One region of the Limosilactobacillus mucosae genome, then DNA from elsewhere that is predicted to be linked to it. Evidence: predicted binding sites of a transcription regulator. Region 1 holds the regulator's gene; the other holds the start of a gene.

Region 1 (11,430 bases):
CACTCGTTGCCAAGTCGTTTTGCAGAGCCGTTTTAACTATCGGCAGATCCTTGACATGCGGTACAAAGAGCAAAAAACGCTGATGAGCTTTAACCTCATGCAAAAGCATCTGTTTGACTCTGATCGGCAGATGCCCCGCCTGCAGCTGACGGCGCCAGTTTATAACCAGACTGACCTTAGGCATTGGCAGCAGATGTCCATGATAGCGTAAAGGCAGATAGCTGACCGCCAATCGCCCCCTGCTGACCGCATTTAGCAATTCTCGTCCAGGCGTGGCCGTTAAAAAGATCATGCCGCCATTTGGCTTGACGGCATTATGCGCTGCTAAAAACAGCCGTGGATTGGCAGCAAACGGAAATGCATCGACCTCATCAATGATCAGGTTGTCAAATGCATGATAAAAGCGCAGCAGCTGGTGGGTGGTACAAACAGTCAGCTGCCGATAGCAATAGGCTTCTTTGGCGTGGCCGTATAACAGTGCAATCTTACAGTTTTGAAAAGCCTTGTTCAAACGGGGATAAATCTCCAGACAAACGTCAACTCGCGGCGAGGCCCAAGCAATTCGCTCACCTGCCTGCAAACGATCAGCCAGACCTTTAAACATCATTTCCGTCTTACCGGCTCCCGTTACCGCCCATATCAAACGCTTTTCGTGCTGCCGCATGCTCGCCGTTACCGTTTCAGCAACTTCAGACTGCAGCGGCGACAGTTTTCCCTGCCAAATCAGCTGCGGATATGGCGCACTAAATTGATTTGGCTCGGCAACATGGTAAAATTTACTCAATGTATCAACTCGTCCCAGATTCAAACAAACTGGACAATAATACTCATGCTTTGGCAATGCGGCATCTGTCAACCTGCTTTTGGCGCCACATCGCTGACAGACAGCCACGTTTTTTACAATCTTGATCGTTGGTAAGATCTCAATTTTAGCTGATGACTTACTTGGCATGTCAACGATTGGCACCAGGACCCGCCGGCCAAAATAGTCTTCAATCATTTTAAAGCCCCCTTAAGATACCATATGCCAAATTGCATGGATTCAAATCAAATTAACAAAGAGGAATTTTTATGACCACGCCATTTTTAACCATTGCCCAAGATACTACCAATGAGATTATCATCAAAAAATCTCGCTTTATCTGCAGCCTGTTTCGCGTTGAATCAGAAGAACAGGCCCAAGCAGCAATTACCAAGATCAATAAGCTGCATCGTAAGGCGACCCACAACTGCTTTGCCTACCTGATCGGCGACCATGATCAGATTCAGCGAGAAAGCGATAATGGCGAGCCAAGCGGAACTGCCGGTGTGCCAATGTTGGAGGCGCTCAAGGCCAATCAGCTGCATAACGTCTTAGCAGTAGTAACACGCTACTTTGGCGGCATTAAGCTGGGAGCTGGCGGCTTGATCCGGGCTTATAGCAATTCAGTCTCCCAGGCAATCGAACAGGCTGGTTTGGTTGAGCGCGTTGAGCAGGCAATTTTAAAGATTGATGTCGCCTATTCACTGCATGACTCGCTGCTTTATTATTTGAAACAGGCAAACCTGGAAATTGCCGAAGAAGAATACGGCGCCAGCGTAATCGTCAGTGTCTATGTTGACGAATCCCAGATTGAGGAACGACTGAATCAGCTTACTGAGCGTTTTAACGACCAATTGACGATCAAAAAGGGGCCAACTCGGATTCATGAACTGCCCTATCAAAAACAATAATTGCAAAACAGCCCTGCCAGCATGGAATTTCCCACTGACAAGGCTGTTTTGGTTTGGATGGCTGGCTTAGTTTGCTTTAGGAACTGATTCAAAGTAGCTCAGCCATACAATCAGTCCAAAAATTAACAGCATAACAAACGCATGCTGGGTTCCAATTGCCGTAGCGTTGGCAGTTCCAATCCGCAGGTGATTCTGACTTTGAGCCACCACCGTCGCCGAAAGCGAAGTCCCCATTGCACCAGCAAACTGCTGCAGCGTGTTCATAATGGCATTGCCCTGTGTTCGTTCATCAAATGGCAGTGTGTTCAACGCACTGGTCATGACGCAGCCCATGCAGAGCCCCATACCGCCCATATAAAAAATATAGATCAGCATAATGAATGAATTATCCAAATGACGACTAAAGACTGTAAACAGCGTCAATGAGAGTACACAGCTGGCAAAACCGGCCAGAATCGGCTTGCGCGGTCCATACTTATCCAGCATGCGACCGCCAAATGGACCAAAAAACGCGCCGACGAATCCAGCTGGCAAGACCAGCATTCCAGCCAGCAGCGCTGAATTGTCATTGACCAATTGAATATAGTTAGGCAATAAAAAGGCAAAGCCCAGCGAAATGATCTGCGTTAAGAAAAAGCCCAGCACATGACCAGAAAAAGCATGGTTCTTAAACAGGTTCAGATTCAAGATTGGCGTCTCAATTCTAAGCGAACGGACAATCAAGATCATCATGCCAAGCAGGCCAAACAATAGCGAACCGCCAACCTGCCAACTGAACAGCTTACCACTGCTAAGGTTGCTGAAGCCAAAAACCAAGCCGGTAAACATCATGGCAATGCCAGCAAAACTGATGCCATCAATTTTTTGACGCTGAATCGCTGATTTTTGCTGAATGCCCCAGATTCCCAGCCCCAATGAGACCAGCAGCAACGGCAGCAAAAAGTAAAAGACCCAGCGCCAGCCCAGACTGCTGACGACAATCCCGCCAAAAGTTGGCCCGATTGCTGGTGCGATTCCGGTAATCATATTGGCCAGTCCCATCATAAAGCCAATCCTGCTTTGCGGTACCTGCTCCAATATGATATTAAACATCAACGGCAAGGCAATCCCGGTCCCAATCCCTTGAATTGCCCGCCCCATCAGCAGAAAAGCAAAATTTCCTACTAAGGCATCAATCAAGGCCCCAATGATAAACAAAAGGTTGGCGCATAAAAACAGGCTTTTGGTTGTAAAAGACTGCTTCAAGACTGCCGATAGCGGTACGATGATTGCCACGATTAAAAGATAGATCGAGGTCATCCATTGAACCGTATTCGTCGCAATATCAAATTCGCGCATTAAAGTAGGAAAGGTTATGTTCATAGCCGTTTCCACGATCACGCCGCTAAACGACATCAATCCTGTTGCCAGGATCGCCGCATAGACCTGTTTATTGATTTTTTCCGTTTGTTTCACCAACATCACTCTTTTCCTGCAGATATGCCAAAATTTGTTCAAAGATTGCCAGCTCCTGAGGCGAGAACCGTTTTTCCAAGCGCTGCTGGCGCATTATTAAATATTGGCGCGCTGTCTTAGCCAATTGCTTGGCATGCGGCGTCAAGGCAACGATTTTACTGCGGTGATCCTGATTGGCCGTCTTTCTGACAATCAGTCCCGCTTTTTCCATCCGCTGCAGCATTTTAGTCGTCGTTGAACGCTTAATATTGAATTCTACTTCGATGGCATGCTGCGTACTTTGCCACTGCGGCTGATTAGCCAAAAAGTCAATCGTTGAAAGCTGCTGTCCCGTTAAATCATACTCAGCAGCAAATTGATCAAACTTCCAACCCAAATGATTGGCAGTCTGATGCAATTGTTTTTCTAAATAGTGCATTTGCCTCTTGTCTCCTTTTGTTAGCCAGCTAACATTTTTATACTAGAATCTGATTGATCAAATGTCAAAATAAAATCATAAACTCAACGTAAAAAGAACTGGCATTGACGCTTCAATGCCAGTTCTTTCAAATTAACCCAGCAGCTGCTGCACTGCTTCTAACACAATTAAAATTGCGACCAGGACTAAGATCAGTTTCATGGAAGCAATGGTTTTCACATCGTGCTGCTTGATCTTTGGCCAGTTGAACCCCAGATAGGCACCAACCAGTAACAGACAGCCTAAAAAGCCGCCCAGATCAGAGACAAAATGCTGATGGCGAATCGAAAAACTCGAAATCAGAAAGATGCCGATTGCTCCCATCGCTGCCCATAGCCATTGCCGATTTTTAAAAAATTTTTCCATTGGCTTAAAACCATCCCGCTCATCTATTCATGCAGGTGATAGTTGTAGCTTGAAACCACGATATTTTCGCGTGAATTCAAAGCGGCCCGCAATCTGACGCTGGTCTGGTTATGCAGTGCCATCTGCCAAGGCTTGTTTGGAATAAACTGCGGTACCAGAACCGTTGTTGAATAGTTCTTGGCAGCGGCCCTTTTAGCAACGACATCGACGAAACGCAGCGTCGGTTTGGCAATTGAACGGTATGAGGAATGAATGTCGACAAAACGCACGTCAGGATATTCGGCCTTAAACTCATTGGCCGTCTTGTGTTCTTTACCAGGGTTCTCATCAAACGAGACGTGCATGGCAATCACGTAATCACCAATCGACCGGGCGTAGTTGATGGCGCCTTTGGTAACCCGCGTAACGTTACCAATCAGAACAATCACCGTCGAGCCATCATAATCGTGCAGCTGAACTTTGGTTTTTTCCGCAATTCGCAGCTGCATGCCAACTTTAATATAGTGATTATGGATCTTGTAGAACATAAACAGCAAAGCCGGCATGATGATCAGGTATGGCCAAACATTGCCGAAATGCTGCCAGAACAAGAAGACCACCAAACATGCCGAGATCAGCGCCCCAACCAGGTTGATCGTCGACTTGCCCAGCCAGTGTCCCTGCCGGTGTCGGAACCAGTGAATGATCATCCCAGACTGCGAAAGCGTAAACGGAACGAAAACGCCAACTGCATACAGCGGAATCAGCATATTGGTCTTACCATGGAAGATCAAAATCATTACAATCGCACCAATGGCCAAGGCAATGATTCCATTAGAGTAACCTAAACGATCCCCACGGTCCATAAAGGCATGTGGCAGATACTTGTCTTTGGCCATATTAAAAGCCAGGATCGGAAAGGCCGAAAAACCGGTATTGGCAGCTACGGCCAGAATCATCGCCGTAGAAAGCTGCAGCAGATAAAATCCGATCCCATGACCATTAAAGATTACGGAACCAATCTGCGAAAGCACGGTAGCATGGGAATTTGGCACGATACCGAAGTAGTAGCTAAAGAACGTAATCCCACCAAAGAATGCCGCCAGAATCAGACTCATAATTGCTAAAGTATTAGCAGCATTCTTCTTTTTGGGTTCATTAAAGTTAGGTACGGCATTACTAATAGCTTCAACCCCGGTCAATGAGGAAGAACCGGCTGAAAAAGCCCGAATAAACAGGACAGCCGACATTCCGGCAACCGGCGTTCCAAACGAGGCCGTTGCATGATAGGTCAGATGACCAGTGGCAATATTGAAAAAGCCCCAGATGATCATCGCGGTAATCATAATAATAAAGAAGTATACCGGAACCGTTAAGAAATTGGCACTGTCGCTCAATCCCCGCAGATTCAGAATCATAATCGCGAGGACGATAATCACCGAGATCGGCACTGAATACTTATAAAGCTGCGGAACCGCAGAAACAATCGCTTCCGTACCAGAAGTCGTCGAAACCGCAACCGTCAGCATATAGTCAACCAGCAGCGACCCGCCGGCAACCAAGCCACCTGTGCGGCCCCAGTTTTCGGTGGCTACGACATAGGCACCACCACCACTGGGATAGGCATTGATAATCTGCCGATAGGAAAGGGTAATTGCCACCAACAGAATCAAAACCAGTGCTGCAATTGGCAATGAGTACCAGATTGCCGCCGCCGACAGTGTTACCAAAACGGTCGTAATCTGTTCAGTACCATAAGCAACGGATGATAAAGCATCCGACGATAACAAGGCCAAAGCTTTAAACTTTGTCAAATGGGCCTGGCCTTCATCCAACGTCTTCAAGGGCTTACCGATGAGGACGCGTTTTAAATACCGCCACATATTCTTTTTCTCCTTCACTCTATTCTATTATAAAATATAAAGTCAACAGTTATTCTACACCACGTAAATGGTTAATACCACCCAGGGCAGATTGATCACGCAATAGTTTTAGAAAATTATTTTTACTGATCAACATGAGCATTGACGCGTCGTCCCAATTCAAGATCTTCACCTTCAACGCTGCTGTTGACTCCCCACCAGTAAAATACCAGCGAGCACAAAATGATCACGACAAAATCAAATGGATACCGAATCCAATTCTGACCGCCAAAACCATCGCTGCCCAGATAAGACATCACCGAGATAAACAACAGGTAGCCCAGCAGCCAACCGCAGCCTTTCATTTGAGTCTTCCATGAAGCATGATGATAGCGAATCTCATAATAGGCGTAGATTGGCAGACCCAAACAGATCACAAAAATCACCTCAATCGTCGTTGGCCACATTGCCCAATAGATCGCCAGACTGGTCAAAACAAATGACAAAGGCGCCATCCACTTTAAAGATCGAGGCTCAAACGGCCGCTTAAGATCGGGTGCAATCCTTCTAAGCGCGACCGCAGCTACCGGTCCAGTCAGATAGGCAATCAGAGTCGAGGCCGAGATGACGCTGGCAAGCGCGCTCCAATTACGAAAAATGCAGACCAAAACCGCTGCCAGAATCAGATTAACGATCATGGCAAAACGAGGTACCATATAGCGTCGCTCAAGCCGCCCCAGCCAGGCTGGCAAATGATCGCCGCGCGCCATTGCCGCCAGCGTTCTGGAAGCATTGGTAACAAAAGCAACCCCGGTTCCAAACGGCGAGACGAACGCATCAATATACAACAGAATCGTCAGCCAATTGATTCCCATTAAGATTGCCAGATCTGCAAATGGCGAGGCAAAATCAATGCCATGCCAGCCGTGCGCCGTTAGCAGTGATGGCTTAACCGCCCCTACAAAGGTAATCTGCAGCAGAATATACAATACTGCCGTAATCGTCAATGAGATTACAACGCCACGATAGATGTTTTTTTGTGGATCTTTCATCTCACCACCTAGATTGACAACCGTCTGAAAGGCATCATAGGAAAAAATAATTCCGGCTACCGTAGTTGCTTCAAAAATCGAGCGGCTGCCATAAGGCATAAACTCATGGATGCCTTGCCCGAAATTACTGGTGTGAAAGCCGCTCAGCATCAACACAATGATCGTCAAGGTTGGCATCAGCAGCTTAAAAATCGAGATCAAACCAGTAAAATGCGTCAAGATCTTAACTGACCAGAAATTAATCAGCGTAAAAACGATCATAAACGCAAAGACCACCAGCAGCCCTTGATTAGTAATGCTGCCATGACTGACGAAGCTGCGCGTCCAATTAGCCCAGCTCCATGGCCATGAGCTCATATACTGTACTGAAGCCACCGCTTCGATGGGAATCAGTGTAATCAAGGAGACCCAGTTGGCCCAAGCCGCTACGAAACCTAAAAGCGGGCCATGACTGTACTGAGCGTAGCGACTCATTCCGCCGCTTTCAGGAAACATCGCCCCCAGTTCAACGTAATTAAAAGCAATCACCATAATGATGATCGCCCCTAAAATCCAAGAGATGACCGCTGCTGGTCCGGCAATCTTCGCCGCCTCGCCAGCACCAAACAGCCATCCGGATCCGATCAATGAATTCAGAGCCAGTAAAATGACAGATGTTAAAGACATTTTCTGGTTAGGCATTTTTGATGACATAAAAATACTCCACTAAATAAGATAGCGTCCATTGGTTTGAATGGACATACCTAACAGAATACCACTAAGCAAGCATTAAACGCAAAAAAGCACCGCGACTTTTGTCGCGGTGCTTTGATTCATTATTATTAATGATTACATCATGCCGGCACCAGGTTGAGGAGCGGCTGGTTGATCATTCTTTGGTTCTGGCTTATCAGCAACAACGGCTTCAGTAGTCAAAAGCATTGCTGATACCGAAGCAGCGTTTTGCAGTGCCGAACGCGTAACCTTGGTAGGGTCAACGATTCCGGCTGCAACCATGTCTTCAAATTTGTCAACGGCAGCGTTGTAACCGATGCCTGGCTTTTCGCTCTTCAAACGGTTAACGATGATTGAGCCTTCAACGCCAGCATTTTCAGCGATTTGACGAACTGGGGCTTCCAACGCCTTCTTAACGATGTTGACACCAGTTGCTTCGTCGTCGCTTTCAGTTTCAACGTTTTCCAAAGCAGGGATTACATTGATCAAAGCAGTACCACCACCAGGTACGAATCCTTCTTGAACGGCAGCCCGCGTAGCGTTCAGAGCGTCTTCAACACGGTACTTCTTTTCCTTGAGTTCCGTTTCCGTAGCAGCGCCGACCTTGATTACGGCAACCCCACCAGACAGCTTGGCCAGACGTTCTTGCAGCTTTTCTTTGTCGAATTCAGAAGTCGTGTTGGCAATTGCCTGCTTGATCTGTTCAACTCGTTCAGCAATCGCATCCTTTGCACCATTGCCGTCAACGATCGTCGTGTTGTCCTTAGTTACGGTAACCTTGTTGGCAGAGCCAAGTTGAGCAATCGTAGCATCCTTTAAGCTCATGCCCAGATCATCAGAGATTACGGTACCACCAGTCAAAATGGCGATATCCTGCAATTGAGCCTTACGACGATCGCCAAAGCCTGGCGCCTTAACCGCGCAAACGTTGAACGTCCCGCGAATCTTGTTCAATACCAAGGTTGGCAGAGCTTCACCGGTAATGTCGTCAGCAATGATCAAAAGCGAACGGCCTTCTTGAACCACGGCCTGCAGCAAAGGCAAAATGTCTTGAATGTTGCCAATCTTCTTGTCAGTGATCAGAATGTATGGATTGTCCAGATCAGATTCCATCTTGTCCGTGTCGGTTACCATGTATTGAGACATATAGCCGCGGTCAAAGCTCATCCCTTCAACCACGTCAACCGTCGTGTCAACGCCACGGCTGTCTTCAATCGTGATTACGCCATCATTGCCGACCTTTTCCATGGCATCGGCAATCAGTTCACCAACTTCAGGGTTAGCAGCAGAGATGGAGGCAATTTGTGCAATGTCGTCCTTGCTTTGCACTTCATGACTCATCTTGTGCAGTTCTTCAACGGCAGCCTTGGTAGCCTTGTCGATACCGCGACGAATGCCAACTGGGTTAGCACCGGCAGCAACGTTCTTCATCCCGGCGTTAACGATGGCTTGCGTCAAAACGGTTGCCGTCGTCGTACCGTCACCGGCGTTGTCATTGGTCTTGGAAGCAACTTCAGAAACAAGCTTGGCACCCATGTTCTCAAAGTGATCTTCCAATTCAATGTTCTTGGCGATCGTAACCCCATCGTTAGTAATCGTAGGTGCGCCATAGCTTTGTTCCAAAACAACGTTGCGACCCTTAGGACCGATCGTCGTCTTAACCGTATTGGCCAGCTTGTCTACCCCACGCAGCATTGCCTTGCGTGCATCTTCAGAAAACTTAATTTCTTTTGCCATTTTAGATTTTCACCTCATTAATATTGATCGAATGCGAAAACAAGTCTACTTAGTCAACGATGGCAACCAGGTCTTTTTCACGAACGACCAGGTACTTTTCACCATTGTATTCGACTTCATTGCCTGCGTACTTGTCAAACAGGACGCGGTCGCCTTCCTTAACGGCTGGAGCAACTTTTTGACCATTGTCCAGGTAACGGCCTTCGCCAACTGCTACAACCGTACCCGTCGTTGGCTTATCCTTGGCATTGTTAGCCAGGACAATTCCGCCAACCGTCTTTTCTTCAGCTTGTTCCGCTTTAAGAACAACGCGATCTCCTAATGGTTTTAACACGTTAATCCCTCCATCAATCATCATTAATAATTCAGATATTTTTTAGCACTCTTATCACCCAAGTGCTAATTACATGATCTACTATATCATGATCTTGCTAAAATGCAACAATTATTTTGACCAATTTTGACTATTATTTTATAGAAAACGCTTTAGTTACCATTCTAACGGCATTTTAACTTTTTTGACTTTTTATCAAAAAACGCATGACGATTGCTCGCCATGCGTTGAGTTATTTTTGACTGTCTTTAGTATTGTTATTTTCAATAAAGTAGATCAGCGTCTGCAGTTCATTGGTCAGGTCAATATTTTGTACCTGAACGTCTTTTGGCACTGACAGACGAACCGGTGTAAAGTTCAAGATACCATGAACCCCTGCTTCGACCAACTCATCAGTAACGGCCTGCGATTTTTCGCCAGGTACCGTTAAAATAACGACATCAATCTGCTGTTCTTGCAGCTGCTTTTTCATCTCGCCAACCGGGTAGACAGGAATCCCACTCTTAACGGTATTGGCTAAGGCTGGTTTAGGATCAAAAGCTGCACTGATCCGCAGATTCGTGCTTTGGTGGAAATTATAGTTCATCAAGGCGCTGCCCAGACTGCCGACCCCGACCAAAGCCACACTGGTCAGCTTATCTTGATTCAAGATCCCCTTGAAAAAGTTCAAAAGCTTTTCCACATCATAGCCATAGCCGCGCTTGCCCAATTCGCCAAAATAGGAAAAGTCGCGTCGAATCGTTGCCGAATCAACTTTAACCGCCTCTGATAATTCAGTCGATGAGACGCGTCGTTTATTGGCGTTAAGCAAAACGTTCAGATACCGATAGTAGACCGGCAACCGCTTAGCCGTGGCACGGGGAATTTTACGCGTTGCCATTAATAGATTCCTCCAATTCAGATTCTAGTTTGTGAAAATTATTCCTTAATCATTTTAACAACTCCGCTAAAGTTTGTGAACTATTTTCCAAGAAAAGAATCGTTTTTATTTAAACATGTTTTCTATTATGCTACAGGCTTCACTGCATGTCCATTAATGATTTGTGAAATTTAGGCCATCCGCTGATCATGAATGTGCTGGTAATGACGATCATTTTTTAAACGTTAATTCAAAATTTAACATTATTGATCGGTCCTATCCTCAAGCTCGCGACCTAGTCTGATCTTGTGCTACAATCTTAACTGACTATCTACTTTAAAAAATGAGGTTAAATTATGCTGCTACTGCAAACCAATAATGTTGAACGTCGCTTTGGCAGCGATGTTTTGTTTCATAATATGAATATGCAGATTCAAGAACATGGCCGAACTGCATTGGTCGGACGCAACGGTGCCGGCAAAACGACCTTCTTGAAAATCATTGCCGGTTTAACCGAACCTGATGAAGGCACGGTTACTCACGCCCGCGACCTGACGATTGGCTACCTGGCTCAGAATCAAGGACTCGACAGCCAAAATTCAATCTGGGCCGAATTAGACAGCGTCTTTGCTCCTTTACACGAACTGGAAAAACAGCTGCATGAGCTAGAGAATCAATTGGGAACACTGACGCCCAAAGCAGCGGACTACCAAGACGTTTTAGCAAGCTATGACCGTTTATCCGAGCAGTTCAAAAAACAGGGCGGCTATGAATACGCGTCCCGGATGCGTGGCGTACTGCATGGTTTCGGCTTTGATGAAGGTATGTATGATACTTCAGTCAATGCGCTTTCTGGCGGTCAAAAAACCAAGCTGGCCCTAGCTAAGATTCTGCTGCAGTCG
Region 2 (11,430 bases), 720 kb from region 1:
ACATGAATCATTGGAATCTGCTGTACGGAACGGATCATTGCCTTAGCTGTCGCCTTGCGAACTGGTGTCATCTTCTCGTCGTGCAATGGCCATTCAGCGGAACCCTTTGGCAGTGCTGGCTGTTCAATGGCAACCGCACCTGCCGTTTGAGGAGCTTCTTGTTCGGCAGCTGGGGCAGCCTTGGTACCACCAGCCAAGAAGGCGTCAACATCAGTCTTTAGAATCTGGCCATGACGACCGGTTCCGGCAATCTGAGCCAGGTCAGCACCTTTTTCACGTGCATAGCGACGTACGGCTGGCATTGCCAGGACTGGCAGGGAGTGGTCGGCAGCACTAGGAGCAGCCACTGGAGCAGGAGCGGCTGGCGCTGATGCTGGGGCAGCTGAAGCAGTGCTTGGCGCTGGTGCGGCACTTGGCTCCGGAGCATCACTGGCATCGCTTTCCGCTTCGGCACTGGCATCAACATTACCTTGACCATCAGCTACCTCAAATTCGATCAGCACTTGGCCAACCGTAACATCGTCGCCCTTTTCAAAATTGATTTTGGTTACCTTGCCATCGACTGGTGATGGAATTTCAGAGGTTGACTTGTCGTTTTCGATTTCAACCATATCGGCGTCTTTTTGAATGGTGTCGCCAACCTTAACGTGCCATTCGCCAATCGTGCCTTCTGCCATCCCTTCACCAAGTTCTGGCATTTTGAATTCATATTTGCTCATTGATCTTCCACCTCGCGATTAAAAGTTGACGGTTTCCTTGACCTTGTCAACGATATCTTGCTTGTTAGGCAGCCATACTTCTTCCGCATCACTGAATGGATATGGCGTGTCTGGAGCAGCTACCCGCGCAATTGGTGCATCCAGGTACAAAATGCCTTTTTCGCCGATCAGCGAGGCTACCTGACCACCAACGCCGGCTTGCTTTTGAGCTTCTTGAACCAATACGACGCGGCCCGTCTTCTTAACGGATTCCAGAATCGTATCTTCATCAAGCGGTGCCAGCGTACGCAGGTCAACAACTTCAGCGTTGATGCCTTCTTTTGCCAGTTCATCGGCAGCTGCCAGACTTTCTTGAACCATGTAGCCGTACGTAATAATTGATACGTCAGTACCTTCGCGCTTGACGGCTGCCTTGTCCAATGGAACGGTGTAGGCTTCGTCAGGCACTTCTTCTTTGATCGAACGGTAAAGCTTCATGTGTTCACAGAAGAAGACCGGATCATCAGAGCGGATTGCCGAGATCAGAAGTCCCTTGGCGTCATAAGGACCACTTGGCGCAACCACGCGCAGCCCAGGAACCTGAGTCAGCAGGCCTTCAAAACTGTCTGAGTGCAGTTCTGGCGTGTGCACCCCACCACCAAATGGAGCCCGCACCGTGATTGGGAACTTGCGCGTGCCACCCATCCGGAAGCGGTAGCGCGCCATCTGACCAGCCAGTTCATCAAAGGCTTCGTAGATAAAGCCCATAAACTGCAATTCTGGTACGGGACGGAAGCCTTCCAGCGCCATCCCGTTAGCCAGTCCGATAATGCCGGATTCAGCCAGCGGCGTGTCGAATACGCGATCATTGCCATATTTTTCCTGCAGGCCATCAGTTGCTCGGAAGACACCACCGTTTTTACCAACGTCTTCACCAAAGATCATTACCTTGTCATCATGAGCAAGCTCTTCATCCATAGCAGCCGTGATTGCCTTGATCATTGTCATCTTAGCCATGATTACTTAGCCTCCTTTGCTTGGTAAGCATCCAGCTCTTTTTGAATTGCTGGCGGCGTAACCACATATTCGTTTTGCATCAGTTCGGTAACGGTCTGCGTTGGCTGTGATTCAACTTCCTGCATAGCGTCATCGACTTCCTTGTTGGCTGCTTCAACGCAGGCCTTTTCTTGGTCTTCATCCCAAAGGCCCTTGCTCTCTAAGAACTTGCGCATCCGAATCAGTGGATCCTTCTTCAGCCAGATATCTTCTTCATCTTCGGAACGGTAGCGGCGTGGCACGTCACCAGCAGTCGTGTGTGGTCCATAGCGGTAGCACAGCGTTTCGATCAGTACGGGACCATTGCCGGCCGTGATCCAGTCACGAGCCTGCTTGGCAACGCTGTAGACGGCCAAGGCATCCATCCCATCAACCTGCAGTCCAGGAATCCCGCTGGCAACGGCCTTTTGAGCCAAGGTTGGCGCTGCCGTCTGAGCCTTTCTTGGAACTGAGATTGCGTACAGGTTGTTTTGTACAAAGAACAGTGCTGGTGCTTTAAAGGCACTGGCAAAGTTGACCCCTTCATAAAAGTCACCCTGTGAGGTACCACCATCACCAGTGTAGGTGTAGGCAACGTTCTTGGCACCCTTCTTCTTCAGACCAAGTGCCACACCGGCCGTCTGAGCATATTGGGCACCGATGATGATCTGAGGCGGAACGGCATTTAATTCTTCAGGGTACTTGTTGCCGTTAACGTGACCCTTGCTCCACAAGAATCCCTTCCACATTGGCAGACCGTGCTTAACCAACTGTGGCACGTCACGATAGCCGCCGAGCAGAAAGTCATCCTTGCTCATTGCGAAGTTGGAACCCATTTGACTGGCTTCCTCACCGGCAGTTGGGGCAAAGAATCCCAACCGACCTTGCCGACAAAGCTTCATAGTACGGTCGCCCAATACCCGCGACCAAACCATCTGCTTAAACAGTTCAACCAACTCTTCATCACTCAGGTCAGGCATCAAATCGGGGTTGACGACTTTGCCATCTTCGTCCAGAACTTGAAGCGGCTTGATTTCGGGGTTATGTTTCAGCTCCTCAAAATCTAACTTTTTCATCTAGAACAACCTCCTTTAATAAACAATAATGAAACGCTTACACTTATAGTTTTATAACATTTTTTTGAAAAATCAAGCCTTTTTTCGAAAAAAAAAAGAAAACATTTTCGATTTAAGAAAACGTTTTCTCTGTCTAGATTGTGATTTTTTGCGCATTAATGAGCCAGTGAGACAACCATCTTGTTCAAACCAGTTTCACGCATGCCGCGATCAACTGCTTCACGCAAAACAGCCGCAGAATGAGCCATTGCCTTTTGTTCGCGCTCATCAAGCTGAACGTCGATAACCTGTTCAACCCCATGCGCGTTGATGACAGCCGGCGTCCCCAGATAAAGGTCGTGAACGCCGTACTCGCCGTTAACATAAGCACCAATTGGCAAGACGGCATTCTCGTTGCGCAGAATAGCCTTGGTAATCCGCATCAAAGCCGTGGCAACGCCATAGTAGGTCGCGCCTTTCCGGTTGATAATTTCGTAGGCTTTGTGACGAGTTTCATCTTCAATCTGCTTGAGACGTTCTTCTGAAACGCCCTCTTCTTTAGCAATCTGCAGCAGATTCTTACCGCCAATTGCTGCTGATGAGTAGGCCGCAAATTCAGAATCGCCATGTTCGCCCAATACGTTAGCCGATACATCAGCAGGGCTGACATTGAATTCCTTTGCCAATGCCACGCGCAGCCGAGCCGTATCCAACAGCGTCCCGGAGCTGATTACACGACTGGTTGGGAAACCAGAGATTTTTTGGACAACATAGGTCAGAATGTCGACAGGGTTGGCGGCCACTAAAAAGATGCCGTTAAAGCCAGACTTAACCACGTTTTGCGTGACATCGGCCATGATCTTAAGGTTCTTGTTGATCAATTGCAGCCGGGTTTCGCCAGGTTTTTGGGCAGCCCCAGCACAGATTACAACCAGATCAGCATCGCGGCAGACCGAGTAGTCAGCTGACTCAACTTTTTTAGGCGAGGTAAAGACCGTGGCATCCTCCAAGTCCAGCGTGTCGCCTTCGCCCTTGCTCTTGGTGTGGTTGATAATCGCGAATTCTTCGGCCAATCCCTGTTGAACCATGGCAAATGCATAGGCAGAACCAACTGCGCCGTCACCGATCAGCACGACTTTTTGTTGTCGATAAGACATATTGTAATTCCCCTTTGTTAATTATTTCATGAACAGGTTGACGTAGATTGGAACCAGAATGTCCATTGCCAACGAAACGATTACCACGGCAACCGAAGCCATGGCCCCTTCAATCGAACCTAATTGCAGGGCCTTGGCAGAACCAACCGTGTGACCAGCAGAACCCAGACCCAGACCAGTACCAACCTTGGAAATCTTCTTCAAGCGGAAGACCTTGATCAAGAAGTTGGCCAGGGCGTAGATGATAACAGCGTTTAAGATGCAGGCCATCGCCGTAACGGCAGGATCACCGCCAACCCCCTTGGCAATTGGCATGGCAACAGCAGTCGTAGCAGCCTGTGGCAGCATGGCAGCCGTGGAAACCCGCGACAGACCAAACAGCTTGGAAACCAGTTGAATCCCAAACAAGGAGATAAAGCCACCGACAAACAGCGTCAAAACAATATCAAGCCAGTACTTCTTGAAAATATCATTTCGACGATACAGCGGAATAGCAAACGCAACCGTAGCCGGGTTTAAGAACCAGAAGATGATGTTTCCGCCTGGCAGGTAGTACTTAGTGTAGACGGCAGCCGTCGTAGATCCGATGCCCTTGGCCCAGATTGCCAAAACTGCAATTCCAAAGACCATCCCGACCAAAAGCGGCGTAAACAAGAAGAACCCATGACTGATCTTAAACAGCCACATCCCTAAAAGATAACCAGCCAGTGAGATTAAGATACCGGTATAAGGCAATACCATTGATTGACTAAACATTTTTAATCCTCCCTTTTCTCGTACACGGCTTAGTGAGCCATATGCTGCGTGCCCGCGTGACTTTCATTTGAGCTTGACGCTGTGTTTGACTGCTTATGTGCCAAGCGTTCATGCAGCTTAACAAAGAAGTTGCCCACGTAAGCAATTACGACCAGCAGGATAATCGTGGAGATGATGATGACGCAGATATCCTGAAGACCTTCACGCTTCATCAGTCCTAGACTGCCACAGAGCTGAACGCCAGATGGAACGAACAGAAAGGCAATCAAACTGATCATAAAGTCGCCAAACTTTTCAACCTGCTCCAGTTTAACGATATGAGCTGCCAACAGAATGTAGAGCAATACCATCCCAATCAGTGGCGTTGGTACTACGAAACTAGCTGGGAATAAATCTGAAATCAGCTGTGAGACAAACAGAATAGCGGCAAAAATGCCCATTTGTACCAGAATTGGCGCTGCCTTTTTTTCTTCCTTAGCTGGCGCTTGTTTTTCCTTCTTATCCATGGTTTTTCCTTCCCTCAAATCAATCCGAAAATATCAATAAAATAATTGCAGTTAATCTTATTTAAGATGGCCATCTTTGATATCGATTACACAATGCATTGTAGTTAATCTTATTGGTTTTGTGTTGGTTTTCACATTGATTGACCGAATTTGACGATGAAATGCCTTTATCAGCCACTGAGATGCCCTGAGTGCTCTTTTTTGACAAAATAAAAAGCACTGAATGCATTATCTTGACATTCAATGCTTGTGTAAATATTAGACAATTCAAGTTACTGCAGTCCGATTGCCTTCTTGGTTTTAGCCACATATGACCTGCTGACTGGGATTTTACTGCCATCTTTTAACGTTAGCTCGTAGGTATGATTAAAACTTGGCTGCATTTCGTCAATTTCATCCAGATTAACGATAAAACCACGATGAATCCGCAAAAAATGCTTCGGATCCAAAAGTTGAGCAATACTGGTTAGCGTCTGCCGACCGATCAAGAGCTTATCGTTTCTAAGATGCAGATGCGTGTATCCGCCTTGGGTCTCAATATACATCACATCGCGTTTTTGAATCACCATCGTCTTGTCATCAATCGTAATCGACAGCCGCGGATTCTGCCAGGCAGTCTGTTCCGCAACATCTTCTAACTGTTCCTTATTGCCCAAAAACTTGGCGACTCTGGCAACGGCTTCGTTGATTCGATCCGGGTCAAATGGCTTTAAGACATAGTCAACGGCCGCTTCATTAAAAGCATCGATCGCGTAATTGTCATAAGCGGTCGCGAAAACAATCGCTGGCGGCTGGGGCAGCTTTTTCCAGCGTCTAGCCAGTGCCATGCCGTTGCCATCATCTAGTTTGATGTCCAAAAAGACCAGATCGGGATGCTCGGCATTGACTTTTTGATCAGCCGTCATCACCCCATCCGCTTCATCGATCTGATTGACCAACGCATTTTCATTTAATAGATAGTGCAGTTCATTTCTGGCCAGAGGTTCATCATCGACAATCAGTACTTTCATTATATGGATGCTCCTTCCGTATTAAGATCCTGTCTAGTTTGTGCATAAGGTATTAAAAGCGAGATGGAAGTCCCCGTCTTGCCGGTTACGATCTGCATCTTAGCACTGTCGCCATAAAGACCTTTCAACCGCGCATTCAGATTTTGCATAGCCGTACCACTCCCTTGTTCGGAAGCGATTTTCTCCTTACCCAGTTTGCCGATGACCGCCTGATCAATTCCCTCGCCGTTATCAGCAACCCGTATTTCCAGATACTTGCCTGATTTGGTGATCCAAATGTTGATGATATTGCCGGTCTTGCGATTGCCAAAGGCGTGATGAATCGCGTTTTCTACCAAGACTTGAATGGCAAATGGCGGAACCAGCACCTGATCATCCACGCTGCTGTAGAATTCAACGTCATACTTATCAGGAAAGCGCGTCTGTTCCAGGTTCAGATAGGCCTTAACATGTGCTTCCTCTTGTTTGAGCGGAATCTTGGATTGATTGGCGCCCAGCAGATTCGATCGGAAAAACGTACTGAGCTCCCGTAGCAGAAACCGTGCCTTTTCACTGTCAAACCGCGAGATGGCAATAATCGTATTGATCGAATTAAAGAAAAAGTGGGGACTGATCTGAGCCTGCAGCGATTTAAGCTCAGCATCCCTAAGCAGTCCGGTCTGGCGTTCTTTTTCACCTAATACGATCTGCGTGGCCAAAATCTCGCCCAGTCCCTCACCGGTTTGAATCTCGACGGGGGTCAGCTGCCAGTTTTCCTTAAAATACAGCGTCAAAACGCCCAGCACGCGGCTGCCCAACGTCAGGGGAATCGCCATCCCCGCCTGTAAAGGACAGTGGTCATCACGACAGCCAATCTGCGCAGTATTATAGGCCAGCTGCGTCTGTCGATACTGCAGCGCCTGCTTGGCAAACCGTGGTACATCGACTTTTGGCATGTCATGATAATGATGGTCGCTGCCAGCTCCAACAAAGGCCAGTGTTTTTTCATTATTGCCAATTCCGACCGCGTCAAAGTCAGTATACTCCAAAATCAGACTGGCCACCTGCTTGGCCGATTCCGCCTGCAGGCCATGGCGAAATGCCGGCAGCGTCTTGACCGCCAGCTTCATTACCGAACGAGTCTGAACGGCACGGGTGTCAACTTCTTGACGAAAATATAAAGATAGAATCATCAAGAAAAAAGCCGTCCCCGTTGAGCTGATAACAATCATCGGCAGTGCGATAAAGTTCACCAGTTTCAGATGCGTCGGACTAAACAAACCGACAAAGATCATCTGAATCGACTCCATCACCAGACTGATCAAAAAGCCTTGCCATGGCGGCATCACGACAAAACGACGCCGATTTTTGCGATACAGCATTCCAGACAAAATCCCAATCAAAGTCGAGCTGACAATGTAGAACCACGCATCAACCGACCAACTTTCCTGCATCATCCGATGAGTTCCGGCAACCAGACCCGTCAGTCCGCCAACTCCCGGTCCGCCAACGATCCCGGCTACCGTTACGGCCAGAATGCGGACATTGGCCACTGAATAGCCAGGAGTGACGTGCCATAAAATAGTTTCGCGCATAATATGATTGTCAGGATCGATCTCAATCCCCAATAAATTAGAAATAATTGCAAAGGCTGAAAAAATCAGCGCCAATTTAAATAGATTGGCCGGCGTGGCATCTAAAAGCAGCCGCCGAAACGGCCGAATGTTGACCAGAATAAAGGCCAGCAGGATAATCAATCCCACCCGTTCTGCAATCAAAAAAGCCAGTGCTCCCATAAGTTCACTCCTTAATCTTGCTCATCCAGTAACTTAATATACCACAATCTCTGGCTGATTTAGTGAGACGCTTAACAAGATTTTGATTTTAAGCCGTCTTAAAGTCATTGAAAATATAACATCAAAAAAACATGATCCAGATAACTCCAGATCATGTTTTAGCGGCTACTTGGTGATGTCAGCGCCAAAGTACTTTTGGGAAAGCTTTTGGAGCGTTCCATCTTTTTGCAGTTCATGCAGTGCCTGATTGTATTGCTTTTGCAGCGCCGATGAGTTTTTGTTAAACATTGCCGCAACCTTGACCGGCTTGGCTTCGCTGGAAACGTCAATCATCTTGAGTCCCTTGGTGCTGTGCTTTTTAGCATAAACGTACCAAGCCTCGCGACTATTGATCATCCCTTCAACCCGGCCTTGCTTGATCATGTCCAGTCCGCTGGCAAAGTCGCTGTCGTCAACCGTAATTCCGCCATATTTTTTAACCAGCGTAGCGTTGTTGGTTCCCACACCCACGGCAAACTTGTGGCCTTTGATGGACTTAAGCGTCTTAAGCGAGCTGTTTTCTTTAACGATCATGACAAAGTGCGATGAAATGTAGGGATCAGAGAAAAGGTACTTCTTTTCGCGTTCAGGCGTTTGCGCAATGTTGTTCATGACCACGTCAAACTTCTTAGCGCCTAATCCGGCAATCAAAGAGTCCCACTTGGTTGGCACGAACTTGGCCTTTAAGCCCATTTTTTTCGCAACGGCCTTGCCCAGCTCAACTTCAAAACCCTGCAGCTTGCCGTCCTTACGATATGAAAACGGCGCGTAGGTACCTTCCAGACCGATCGTCAGCGTATCAGGCGTTTTCAGCTCGGACTTGACCGAGTCAGCATGGCCGATCGTCGTGCCAATCACGGTTCCCAATGCCAGTGCAGCAGTCATTAAGGCAATCTTCTTAAAAATCTTCATGTTGTTTTCCCCTTATTCTTTTCTTTTAGATTTCCAGTTCTTCCATTGTCATGGCCGCAATAAAGTGGCGAATCCGCTCATCAGGATTATCCGGCGCAAAAAAAGCTGCCGGATCGCCATCATATTTGATCGTGCCATCCTCGACAAAAACGATCTTATCGGCAACGCGTCTGGCAAAGACCATATTGTGCGTTACGATGATCAACGATTGATTTTCCTGAGCCAGCTTAAGCAGCACGCGCAAAACCTCTAATTCCAGTTCCGGGTCAAGTGCTGAAGTCGGCTCATCCAATAAAACGTATTCCGGCTTCATGGCCAATGCGCGGGCAATTGCCACTCGCTGCGCCTGCCCACCAGAAAGCTGCGCGGGATAGGCATCGGCAAAATCACGCAGGCCGACCTTGCTCAATATTTCCAGCGCTTCCTGATTGGCAGCTTCTTTAGACTGCTTAAGCACGCGGATGGGACCTTCCGTAACGTTTTGCAGAACCGTCAGATGCGGAAACAGGTTGTAGTCTTGAAAAACCATGCCCGTTTTCTGCCGCAGCAGCAGTTTTTGCTTGCGGGTGACGCTCTTTGTAAAGTTCAAATGCAGCTCATCGAAATCATAGGTGCCGCGATCAGGCTACTCCAACAGATTCAGCGAGCGCAGGATCGTTGACTTGCCCGATCCAGAAGGGCCGACCAAAACCGTTGTCTGCCCCGCTGGAAACTCTAAGCTGACATCTTTTAAAACGTGCTTTTCGCCAAACCATTTGTTAATCTTAGCGAGTTTCATTAAAACCTCCTATTGAACAGGCGCGGTCTTGGCCAGGGATTTTTCCATCCAGGCCTGCAGACGCGATAAAACGGTCGTAAACAGGGCATAGATCAAAGCCACGATAATGTACATCAAAAGCGGCTCGTAGTTTTCAGCCGTGATCTGCTGTGCCACCGAAAACATTTCGGCAATCGTAATTGAAGCTGCCAGCGAGGTATCCTTGACCAGACTGATAAATGAGTTGGCCAGCGGCGGCAGCGCGACTCGCAATGCCTGGGGCAAAATGATGCGCCAAAGCACCTGCAGTCTGGTCATGCCAATTGCTTCGGCCGCCTCCCATTGGCCTTTGGGAACGGAAGCAATCGCCGCCCGAATCGTTTCTGAGGCGTAGGCACCAGTATTAAGTGAGAACGTAATCACCCCAGCGGTAAACGGCTTGAGCTGCACGCCGTCAGGAAAGACTCCTGGTATAACCAAATGCGGCAGACCGAAAAAGACAATGAACAGCTGGACCAATAATGGCGTTGAACGAAACAGCCAGACATAAAAGACTGCGATTCCCTTTAAGATCTTAAACGCGCCATTTTGTCTGGATAAACGAATCAATGCTACGAAAAGCGCGATCAGCAGTCCCCAGAAAAAAGATACCAGGGCTAACGGAATCGTGTATTTAAAGCCGGCCGCCAACAGTTCTGGCAGCGAGCTTTGAATCGTATGCCACATCATATCCCTCCTATGTTAAATGTTTCAAATGCAATAAAAAAGGCGCAGTCGGGATTGACCAGGCTGCGCTTGATGCTGATCCGGCCGTTTTCAGCCAATCAGCTGAGCAACGGCAATAAGCGGACAGCCTAAGCGCGGTCCGCTGCAACATGAATGGTTGGTTAATGAATTGAAGTTTGCCATTGCTGATTTCTCCTTTGAAAAAGTTAGTAACTGTATGATAACTTACAAAAAATAAGCTGTCAACAAAAAATTCCTAAAGCTCATCTAAAACTTTAGGAATCAATGTTTTATTACCAGGTAAAACTAGTCAGGCATGTTGCAAAGCTGAAGAAGATCCCAGGGAAGTTGGCCCCAAAAACCGGCCAGTCCCGATCTTCTTTAAAGTACGCATAAATACTCCACAGCGTACAGTTGATACCGGCGACAAATGGCTGTACCGGTGAGCCATACTGGCCGTGCAGATTATTAATGATCTGAGCAATGTAGGAAATGTACATGAGAATTGCGATTACGCTGGCAAAGCGCCCCAGCCAGCTGATGAATTTTTCGCTGGTAATGGAATGTGCTGAATGTGAATGTGGATTAGTCATGAATAAGTTCCTTCTTTCCGATTGATATTGGCTTAAATCAGTCAAAATCTGGCAAAATTCCAAACTCAATCGTAAACGTTTACAACTTGTTAACGGTCTCATCTTAACACCATTGAGCTTAATATCAACCGGTTGTCAGATGGCTGCGTCCAGACTAATTTATTGATAAACGTTTATCTTCGCGACTGATTGAATACTTCATTAATCTGCACCGCTGACTTATATTTTTTCAAAAAAATAAAACTGGGACCGGCTTTAGCCAATCCCAGCTCCATTAACAATTAATCAAAGCTATGCAGTGCTTCCATAATCAGCTCAATAAAACGCTGCCGATTGATTCCCAGCATGACCTCGGTGTTCTGCGGCTTGCCGGTCAGCTCATAGTAGTCGCAGACCGTTTCGCCACGCGTC

What was found. Region 1 encodes Rex, which represses fermentation and respiration genes when NADH is low (regulators of the CRP and FNR family bind a similar motif). Its sites were predicted from a motif close to TTGTGAANTANTTCACAA; they were not measured.
Region 2: a site for Rex is predicted at 5,284-5,301, ahead of H0G69_RS05010 (CidA/LrgA family protein). Genes of this name have one in related genera too.

What each region holds. Positions count from the first base shown of each region.
Region 1 is NZ_CP058954.1:322,364-333,793, reverse strand. It holds gene H0G69_RS01505 (ATP-dependent helicase ComFA) at 1-1,000, opposite strand, end outside; gene H0G69_RS01500 (YigZ family protein) at 1,072-1,713, shown strand; gene H0G69_RS01495 (MFS transporter) at 1,780-3,174, opposite strand; gene H0G69_RS01490 (MarR family winged helix-turn-helix transcriptional regulator) at 3,143-3,586, opposite strand; gene H0G69_RS01485 (hypothetical protein) at 3,719-3,991, opposite strand; gene H0G69_RS01480 (potassium transporter KimA) at 4,015-5,853, opposite strand; gene H0G69_RS01475 (APC family permease) at 5,976-7,577, opposite strand; gene groL (chaperonin GroEL) at 7,713-9,335, opposite strand; gene groES (co-chaperone GroES) at 9,385-9,669, opposite strand; gene H0G69_RS01460 (redox-sensing transcriptional repressor Rex) at 9,902-10,549, opposite strand; gene H0G69_RS01455 (ABC-F family ATP-binding cassette domain-containing protein) at 10,885-11,430, shown strand, end outside.
Region 2 is NZ_CP058954.1:1,037,559-1,048,988, forward strand. It holds gene H0G69_RS04985 (dihydrolipoamide acetyltransferase family protein) at 1-719, opposite strand, end outside; gene H0G69_RS04990 (alpha-ketoacid dehydrogenase subunit beta) at 738-1,715, opposite strand; gene pdhA (pyruvate dehydrogenase (acetyl-transferring) E1 component subunit alpha) at 1,718-2,809, opposite strand; gene H0G69_RS05000 (L-lactate dehydrogenase) at 2,965-3,945, opposite strand; gene H0G69_RS05005 (LrgB family protein) at 3,967-4,701, opposite strand; gene H0G69_RS05010 (CidA/LrgA family protein) at 4,731-5,207, opposite strand; gene H0G69_RS05015 (LytR/AlgR family response regulator transcription factor) at 5,480-6,217, opposite strand; gene H0G69_RS05020 (LytS/YhcK type 5TM receptor domain-containing protein) at 6,217-7,992, opposite strand; gene H0G69_RS05025 (transporter substrate-binding domain-containing protein) at 8,158-8,943, opposite strand; partial or broken gene H0G69_RS05030 (amino acid ABC transporter ATP-binding protein) at 8,969-9,721, opposite strand; gene H0G69_RS05035 (amino acid ABC transporter permease) at 9,731-10,426, opposite strand; gene H0G69_RS05040 (hypothetical protein) at 10,720-11,019, opposite strand; gene rihA (pyrimidine-specific ribonucleoside hydrolase RihA) at 11,301-11,430, opposite strand, start outside.